2 regions of the Kribbella sp. CCNWLW201 genome follow, and region 2 is predicted to be linked to the other one. Evidence: predicted binding sites of a transcription regulator. Region 2 holds the regulator's gene; the other holds the start of a gene.
What was found. The regulator HrcA, encoded in region 2, represses chaperone genes, less so after heat shock. The targets are predictions, from matches to a motif close to TTGGCACTCGNNNNNNNCGAGTGCCAA.

Region 1 (4,598 bases), on a different contig from region 2:
GGACCACGGCGGTGAGTAGGCGTTGTGATCGAACACGCGCCGGCCGTCCGCCCGCCGAGCCGGGTCTGCGAACACCACGTCGTACGGCGTGAGGTCGAAGGACTCGGCGTCGCCGACTACGACCTCACCGGGCAGGTCTAGCGCGGCCAGGTTGGCGCGGGCCGCGTCAGCAGCGGCTGGGTCGCGTTCGACGCCGGTGACTCGCAGTCCGGCTCGTGCAGCGCTGATGAGGTCGCCGCCGATGCCGCAGCCCAGGTCGACCACGCTGCTGCCCGGCAGTGTTGCCGCGATGCGCTGTGCTCTGTGAGTGCCGACAGTGGTTCGTGTCGCCTGTTCCAGGCCGTCTGGGGTGAAGTACATGCGGGCCGCGTCCGGGCCGAACTTGGCGACGGCCCGGTGGCGCAGTGAGGCCTGTGTGACCGCAGCTGTCACGAGTGTGGCGTCGTACTGGCGGCGCAGCTTCTCGACCAGTTGGAGCTCGTGGCCGGGCTGGTAGCTCGCACAGGCATCGGCGAGGAGTTCGGCGCCGGGGCCGTCCAGCAAGCCGGTGACTGTCACCCCGCCACTTTAGAGGGGGCTCGAGCAGCCTCTGCTCCAGCTTCGGGTGGCCATCGAGTAGAGGCGCCAATTCATGGCTGAGCGGGTCTTCGGTCCGTAGATGCCGTCCGCGACGAGCTTGTGCCTGCGCTGGACGGCCTTGACCACGGCGCGGGTGTTGCTGCCGTAGATGCCGTCGACAGCGAGCTTGGTGCCGTAGCAGAAGTTCAGGTTGCGCTGTAGGACGCGGATGGCGGTGTCCGGGTCACCGAACACAGTGGAGCCTCGGTGTGGGTCGTCGCCGAACATCAGGTTGCAGTACGTGCTCTCGCTGCCGTAGACGGACGGCATCGGGATACCCCAGCTGCGGTTGACCGGGACGAGCCTGGCGGACCGGCACTGCGGGAGCGCGGTTGCGGCAGCTGCGCGGAGGCTTTCGGTGTCCGCGGCAGGCGCCGCCTGCGGAGGTGCTGCGGCCGGTGCGTCCGTGCTGGGAGCGGTGGCGGGCTGGTCCTTCGAGGCGCCAGCGGCAATTGCTCCTACGGCGAGCGCACCGGCCGCGGCGACAACCGCGACAGTGCGGCCGGACAGTTTGGGCAGAGAGGGAAAGCTGAGGGCCATGGTCTCTCCTCGGGCACCCGGTCCCGGAGCGGCCGGGACGCCGTACAGACAGAACGGTCCCATGCCGACCCCGCCCAGGCCCAGCGTTCGACCACAATCCGCACCTGCCCGATCACCCTGCGCGGGTCTGGGGAGTTCGTGGCAGCAGCTGGTCCAGATCTCCTTGGCGGCGAAATCCTGGCACTCGAGTTGACCGAGTGCTAATCGCGGCCTAGATTCGGTGTTGGCACTCTCCGGTGGAGGGTGCCAGCGGTCCGGCCTCTGACCCCCGCGACGGCAGGGGAGCGCGACCACCCTGAACCACAGACAAGCGAATCGACCGTGGAGGTCAGCAAGTGTCGGTCACGATCAAGCCGCTCGAGGACCGTGTCCTCGTCGCGCCGCTCGAAGCCGAGCAGACCACGAAGTCCGGCCTGGTGATCCCGGACACCGCCAAGGAGAAGCCGCAGGAGGGCGAGATCCTCGCCGTCGGTCCGGGCCGGATCGACGACAACGGCAACCGCGTCCCGCTGGACGTCGCAGTCGGCGACAAGGTCATTTACTCCAAGTACGGCGGCACCGAGGTCAAGTACGACGGCCAGGACTACCTGATCCTGGGCGCCCGCGACATCCTCGCAGTCGTCAGCAAGTGACGATCGCCCGCTGTTCCTGACTGACACCGCCCTGGTGCCGATCACCGGCGCCGGGGCGGAGTCGGTCCGGAGCCGTGTGTGGTCCGGAACCGGCTGAGCGCAACGAGAAGAGAATTCAGAGAGGGACTGGTTTTTCCATGCCGAAGATCCTCGAGTTCGACGAGAACGCCCGGCGCGCGCTGGAGCGCGGCGTCGACAAGCTCGCGAACACGGTGAAGGTGACGCTGGGGCCGAAGGGCCGCTACGTCGTCCTGGACAAGAAGTGGGGCGCCCCGACCATCACCAACGACGGTGTCACCGTCGCCCGTGAGGTCGAGCTGGACGACCCGTTCGAGAACCTTGGTGCGCAGCTGACCAAGGAGGTCGCCACCAAGACCAACGACATCGCCGGTGACGGCACCACCACCGCGACGGTGCTGGCGCAGGCGCTGGTGCACGAGGGCCTGCGGGCCGTCGCCGCCGGGGTCAACCCGATGGGCCTGAAGAAGGGCATCGAGGCGGCCGTCGAGGCCGTGTCGGCGCGGCTGGTCGAGACCGCGCGACCGGTGGACGACAAGGGCGACATGGCCCACGTCGCCACCATCTCCGCCCGGGACGCCGAGATCGGCACCCTGATCGCGGACGCGTTCGACAAGGTCGGCAAGGACGGTGTGATCACCGTCGAGGAGTCGAACACCTTCGGGACCGAGCTCGAGTTCACCGAGGGCATGCAGTTCGACAAGGGCTTCATCTCGCCGTACTTCATCACCGACGCCGAGGCCGGCGAAGCGGTGCTGGAGGACCCGTACATCCTGATCCACCAGGGCAAGATCTCCGCCATCGCGGACCTGCTGCCGCTGCTGGAGAAGGTCGTGCAGTCCGGCAAGACGCTGCTGATCATCGCCGAGGACGTCGAGGCCGAGGCGCTGTCCACCCTGGTGGTGAACAAGATCCGCGGCAACTTCACCTCCGTCGCCGTCAAGGCGCCGGGCTTCGGTGACCGCCGCAAGGCGATGCTGGAGGACCTGGCCGCCCTCACCGGCGCGCAGGTCATCGCCCCCGAGGTCGGCCTGAAGCTGGACCAGGTCGGGCTGGAGGTGCTGGGCACCGCTCGCCGCATCGTGGTCAGCAAGGACAACACCACCGTGGTCGAGGGCGCCGGCAAGGCCGACGACATCGAGGCCCGGGTGAACCAGATCAAGGCCGAGATCGAGCGCACCGATTCCGACTGGGACCGGGAGAAGCTGCAGGAGCGGCTGGCCAAGCTGGCCGGCGGCGTCTGCGTGATCAAGGTCGGCGCGGCCACCGAGGTCGAGCTGAAGGAGAAGAAGCACCGGATCGAGGACGCTGTGTCCGCGACCCGGGCCGCGATCGAGGAGGGCATCGTCGCCGGCGGCGGCTCCGCCCTGGTGCACGCGGCCACTGTGCTCGAGGGCGGCCTGGACCTGGAGGGTGACGAGCTCGCCGGGGTCCGGATCGTTCGCAAGGCGATCGTCGAGCCGCTGCGCTGGATCGCCGAGAACGGCGGTTACGAGGGCTACGTGGTGACCGCCAAGGTCGCCGAGCTGGAGCTGGGCAGCGGTTTCAACGCCGCCACCGGCGAGTACGGCGACCTGCTGGCCCAGGGCGTGCTGGACCCGGTCAAGGTGACCCGGTCCGCGCTCGCCAACGCCGGCTCGATCGCCGCGCTGCTGCTGACCACCGAGACCCTGGTGGTCGACAAGCCCGAGGAAGAGGAGCCCGCCGCGGCCGGTCACGGCCACGGTCACGGCCACTGATCCTCAGGTCACGAGCAACACCCACACCGCCCGGCCGGTCCTCGGACCAGCCGGGCGGTGTTCCTTTGCCGGACCGTGATTGGGTTGGGGCGTGATTCGGGAACGGGGCGAGAGCGACCTGGACAGCTGTGCCGGCTTCCTTCGGGACGTGCACGAGCTCGCCGGGTATCCGGTGAACTGGCCCGCGGATCCGCAAGCCTGGCTCACGCCGCCGGGGATACTCGGCGCCTGGGTGATCACGACCGACGACGGCCGGGTGGCGGGCCACGTCGCACCCCAGTCGATCGGAGTGCGACCGGTCTCCCGCCAGCCAGCGAATCAGGGGTGAGCCAGGCGGGCGGCAACCGTACGGGCGGGTAGTGACAGATCGTGACCAAAAAGTTCTGGTGATCACGAATTGCCACTAGGCAAGAGAAGGTGAGCGCCGTACTATCTTGCAGGCTGACCGGTCCAACACGAGGGGGCGAGGGGTGACCGAGGTCCAAGTACCGCACACCCACGACCGGGTCGAGCTCAGGGATCTTGCCGCGCTTGCGAGCGAAGGCGACCGGACAGCTCTCAATGACCTGCTCACCAGGGTGCGTGCCGTTGCCCACCGCTACGTGCGGTCGAGGCTCTGGACGTATCCCGGCGGCGCCGACATGGTCGACGACGTCGCACAGGAAGTATGTGTCGCGGTGTTCGGCGCGCTGAGCCGGTACCGTGATGAGGGGAGACCTTTCGAGGCCTTCGTCTATGGCATCGCGGCCCGCAAGGTCGCCGATGCCCAGCGTGCGTTCGCGGTGGCCGACGTTTCGACGCCGGACCTGCCGGACGGCGCGGACGAGTCACCGACGCCGGAGGAGCACGCGGTCCGGCATTCGGAGGTCCAGCACATCATGGGCCTGCTGGACAAGTTGCCGGAGAAGTTGCGGGAGATCCTGCGGCTCCGGGTGGTAGCGGGGATGTCAGCCGAGGAGACCGGCCGGGCACTGGGGATGACACCGGGGGCGGTGAGGGTCGCACAGCATCGGGCGTTGAACACGCTCAGGGGGTTTGTGGGGCATGAGGC
Region 2 (4,598 bases):
TCGGCCACGAGTCGCGCGACCTCCGCGGTCGTCGCGATCGGGGTCACCTCGACGAACCAGGACCGGCGGGACTGCTTGCTCGCCTCGAAAGCCCACGCTTGCCATTTCGCAAGCGTTTTCGCCGACCGCTCCGGGTTGCTGCGGAACTGACTCCGCTCCGCGTTCCACGGCACGATCACGTCCGCACCGACCTCGGTCAGCATCTCGACCGCCAGCTCGGCCCGCTCGCCCTTCGGCAACGCCTGTACGACGACCAACCGGGGACTGCTCGCCGCCACCGTCCTCCGGTGGTCGACAGCAACAGTCACCCCGCTCTTCGAGGCAGCCGTCACCGCGCCCTCGGCGTACGAACCCCGCCCATCAGTCAGCCGGATCCGCTCCCCCGGACCGATCCGCCGTACGACCGCCGCGTGACGTCCCTCAGCACCATCCAGCGTCAGCTCGTCACGGGACAGGTCTTCCGAGAAGAAGACCGCGACGCCCATCTAGTGGGCGCCGAAGGCGTCGCGGAGGCGGCCGAAGACGCCCTTGTGGGCGGCCTGGACCTGGCCCTGCGGGCGTTCCTCGCCGCGGATGCCAGCCAACTGCCTCAACAAGTCGGCCTGGGTGTCGTCCAGCTTGGTCGGGGTCTCGACGATCACCTGGACGATCAGGTCGCCGCGACCCGCGTGCCGCAGTCGCGGCACACCACGAGCCGTCAGCGTCATCGCCGTACCGGACTGCGTGCCCGGCCGGATCTCCAGCGGGGTGGTCTCGCCCTCCAGGGTCGGCAGGTCGATCGTCGTACCGAGCGCCGCCGCCGTCATCGGCAGGGTGACCGTGCAGTGCAGGTCGTCGCCGCTGCGGGTGAAGATCTCGTGCGGCTCGACCTCGATCTCGACGTACAGGTCGCCGGCCGGACCGCCGCCGGGGCCGACCTCGCCCTGGCCGGACAGCTGGACCCGGGTGCCGCTGTCCACGCCGCCGGGGATCTTCACGGTGACGGTACGGCGGGACCGGACCCGGCCGTCGCCGGAGCACTCGACGCACGGGTTCGGGATGGTGGTGCCGAAGCCGCGGCAGTTCGGGCACGGCCGCATCGTCCGCACCTCGCCGAGGAACGAGCGCTGGGTGTGGGTGACCTCACCGCGCCCGTGGCAGATCTCGCAGGTGACTGGCTCGGAACCGGCCGCCGCACCCGAGCCCGAACAGGTCGGGCACAGTACGGCGGTGTCGACCTTCAGCTCCCGGGTGGTGCCGAACGCGGCCTCGGCCAGATCGATCCGCAGCGGGATCAACGCGTCCTGGCCGCGCCGGGTCCGCGGCCGCGGCCCGCGGGTGGCCCCGCCGGTCTGGCCGAAGAAGGCGTCCATGATGTCGGTGAAGGTGAAGGCCTGGCCGAAGCCCGGTCCCGCCCCGGCCCCCGCGCCGGTCGCGAACGGGTCACCGCCGAGATCGTGCATCTGCCGCTTCTGCGGGTCGCTCAGCACCTGGAAGGCGCGGCCGATCTCCTGGAACTTGTGGTGCGCGTCCTCGGAGTCGTTCACGTCCGGGTGATACTGGCGGGCCAGCTTGCGGTACGCCTTCTTGATCTCGTCCGGTGAAGCGTCACGGCTGACGCCCAGGACGGCGTAGTAATCGGTGCTCATACTCCAGACCAGGGGGTTGGTGGGCTTAGGTGTCGGCCAGGATCTGGCTGACGTAGCGGGCGACGGCGCGGACGGCGCCCATCGTGCTCGGATAGTCCATGTGAGTCGGGCCGACGATGCCGAGCGTGGCCAGCGCCTCCGACTTGGACCCGTACCCGGTCGCGACCACCGAGGTGGTGGCCAGTTCCTCGTACGGGTTCTCGTGCCCGATGCGGACGGTCAGCGTCTGCGGGTTGGTCGCTTCACCGAGCAGCTTGAGCAGGATGACGTGCTCCTCCAGCGCCTCCAGCACCGGCTTCACGTTGCGCTCGAAGTCGTCGCCGTACCGGGTCAGGTTGGCCGCGCCGCCGACCGCGATCCGCTGCTCGCCGACCTCGTCGGTGAACGCCTCCAGCAGCGTCGTCACGATCGCCGCCACCAAGTGGCGGTCGGCCGGAGCGAACGTCTCGGGGACGGCGGCCAGCGAGGTCGCCGCCTCGGTCAGCCGTTGGCCGGCGAGTGCCGTGTTCAGCCTCGACCGGAGGTCGCCGATCAGCTGCTCGTCGACGTCGTGCGGCGGCTCGACGATCCGCTGCTCGACCCGGCCGGTGCTGGTGATCAGCACCAACAGCAGTCGCCGCGGGGTCATCGTCACCACCTCGACGTGCCGCACGTGCGACCGGTTCAGCGACGGGTACTGCACGATCGCGACCTGCCGGGTGATCTGGGCGAGCAACCGGACAGTACGGCGTACGACGTCGTCCAGGTCGACCGCACCGGCCAGGAACGACGTGATCGCCTTCTTCTCGGCCGGCGACAACGTCTTCACCGTGCTCAGCTTGTCGACGAACAGCCGGTAGCCGGCGTCGGTCGGGATCCGGCCGGCGCTGGTGTGCGGCTGGGTGATGTACCCCTCCTCCTCCAGCGCGGCCATGTCGTTGCGCACGGTCGCCGGCGACACTCCGAGGTTGTGCCGGTCCACCAGCGTCTTCGAACCGACCGGCTCATGGGTCGCCACGTAGTCCTCGACGATGGCGCGGAGAACATCAAGCTTGCGTTCGTCCAGCACGCGCACCACCCTCTCTCGCCATCGACCGTCGACGTCAGCGGACCCTGGCACTCAAATGATCCGAGTGCCAGTCTACCGAGCCGTAGTAGCCGCCAGTGCCAGATTCCGGCGTGGGACGGGTCTCAGGCGATTTCGGGAGACGCGCCCAACGGTACGGCGGCGGGTCGGTCGACCGTACTCGCGACGTCCACCGGCTGATCCTGGGCCGCCGCCTCCAGCACCGACTCGAGTACGTCGAGCACGTGGTACGCCAGCGCGCCGTCGGCCCGGTGTGGCTCGCCGTTGCGGATCGCGCGGGCCATGTCCGCGACACCGACACCCCGGCCGGCTCCGGCGTACCCACCGGCTACAGGGAGTTCGATCCAGTCACGGTTCGTGGCCGTGGCGATCTCCACCTTGCCGTCGAAGCCGTTCGGGTCCGGCACCGAGATGCTGCCCTCAGTCCCGTGCACCTCGATCCGCGGCAGCCGCGCGGCCCACACGTCGAACGACATCAGCAGCGTCGTCAGTGCACCGGACTCGTGCTCCAGTACGCCGGTCACGTGCGTCGGCACCTGGACCGGGAAGGTCTCCCCGGCTCGCGGACCGGTGTGGATCTTCCGCTGCTGCTGCGACTGACCAGCGCGTGCAGTGACCCGTCGTACCGGACCAAGGAGGGTGATGAGGCTCGTGACGTAGTACGGGCCCATGTCGAGGACCGGACCGCCGCCGGGCTGGTAGTAGAACTCGGGCGCCGGGTGCCACAGCTCGTGGCCTGGTGTGACGAAGGACGCGGTCGCGGCGGTGGGTACGCCGATGTCGCCGCGGTCGATGGCGACGCGGGCGGTCTGAGTACCGGTGCCGAGCACAGTGTCGGGTGCGCAGCCGACGCGCAGGTTGTTGGCGGCCGCGTACTTCAGCAGCGGCTCGGCCTCGGCGCGGTCCACGGCCAGCGGCTTCTCGCCGTACACGTGCTTGCCCGCCTCGAGGGCGGCCTGGTGAACCGCCGCGTGGGCGGCCGGGATCGTCAGGTTGAGCACGATGTCGACGTCGTCCGCGGCGTACAGATCGTCGGACGTGAGCGCGCGGATGCCCGGGTTCTTGTCGGCGATCGCCTGGGCGCGGCTCACGTCGAGGTCGGCGACCGCGACCACGTCGACACCGGGGAGCTTGCCCAGGTGGTCGAGATACGTGCCGGAGATGACCCCAGTGCCGACGATGCCGACCCGCGTCACTTGCTCGCCCACAGCAGCCCCCGCTCGATGATCGTTCGGACCTCGGGTACTTCGAGGTCGTCCAGCTTGTGACCGACGGTGCAGACGAAGACCTTGCCCGCACCCCAGGTCCGGGTCCAGACGGCCGGCATCACGGCGCCCTCGATCCACGGGTAGTCCGGGTGCGAGCGGAACGTGGTGGTGGCCAGCACGGTGTTCGTCGGGTCGTAGTGGACGTAGTACTGCTCGGTGTGGACGTCGAAGTGCGTGATGCCCTCGACGATCGGGTGCTCGGCGACGACGTCGACCCGGTAGTCGGTGAACCCGTGCGGGTGCGAGATGAACTGACCGCCGGTGATGAAGCTGTAGTCGGAGTTGTCCCGGAACGAGTCGCAGATCCCGCCGTGCCACCCGGCGAACCCGGTGCCCTTGCGGATCGCCGCCTCCAGGCCCTTGAAGTGCGCGGGCTCGATCTGGCTCATGGTGACGCACTGCAGCACCAGGTCGGTGCCGTCCAGGTCGAGGTAGCTCTCGGTCGTGTCGGAGACGGTGACCTCGAAGCCGCTCTCGCGCAGGTAGGGAATGAACATGTCGGTCGCCTCGACCGGGGAGTGCCCTTCCCAGCCGCCCCGGACCACCAGTGCACGTCGTGTCGTCACGCCGTCCGCCCTTCGAAAGTATCGGTACCGGGCTCGGAATAATTGCGGAGCCGCCACCGCGACACTAGGC

Region 1: a site for HrcA is predicted at 1,336-1,362, ahead of groES (co-chaperone GroES). Genes of this name have one in related genera too.

What each region holds. Positions count from the first base shown of each region.
Region 1 covers NZ_JBBCBQ010000002.1:163,100-167,697, reverse strand. Annotated here, with positions in the region: gene V9K99_RS10455 (class I SAM-dependent methyltransferase) at 1-558, opposite strand, end outside; gene V9K99_RS10450 (peptidoglycan-binding domain-containing protein) at 568-1,158, opposite strand; gene groES (co-chaperone GroES) at 1,494-1,790, shown strand; gene groL (chaperonin GroEL) at 1,928-3,547, shown strand; gene V9K99_RS10435 (hypothetical protein) at 3,639-3,875, shown strand; gene shbA (RNA polymerase sigma factor ShbA) at 4,018-4,598, shown strand, end outside.
Region 2 covers NZ_JBBCBQ010000010.1:102,965-107,562, reverse strand. Annotated here, with positions in the region: gene V9K99_RS33120 (16S rRNA (uracil(1498)-N(3))-methyltransferase) at 1-485, opposite strand, end outside; gene dnaJ (molecular chaperone DnaJ) at 486-1,628, opposite strand; gene hrcA (heat-inducible transcriptional repressor HrcA) at 1,654-2,676, opposite strand; gene V9K99_RS33105 (Gfo/Idh/MocA family protein) at 2,799-3,902, opposite strand; gene V9K99_RS33100 (ThuA domain-containing protein) at 3,887-4,528, opposite strand.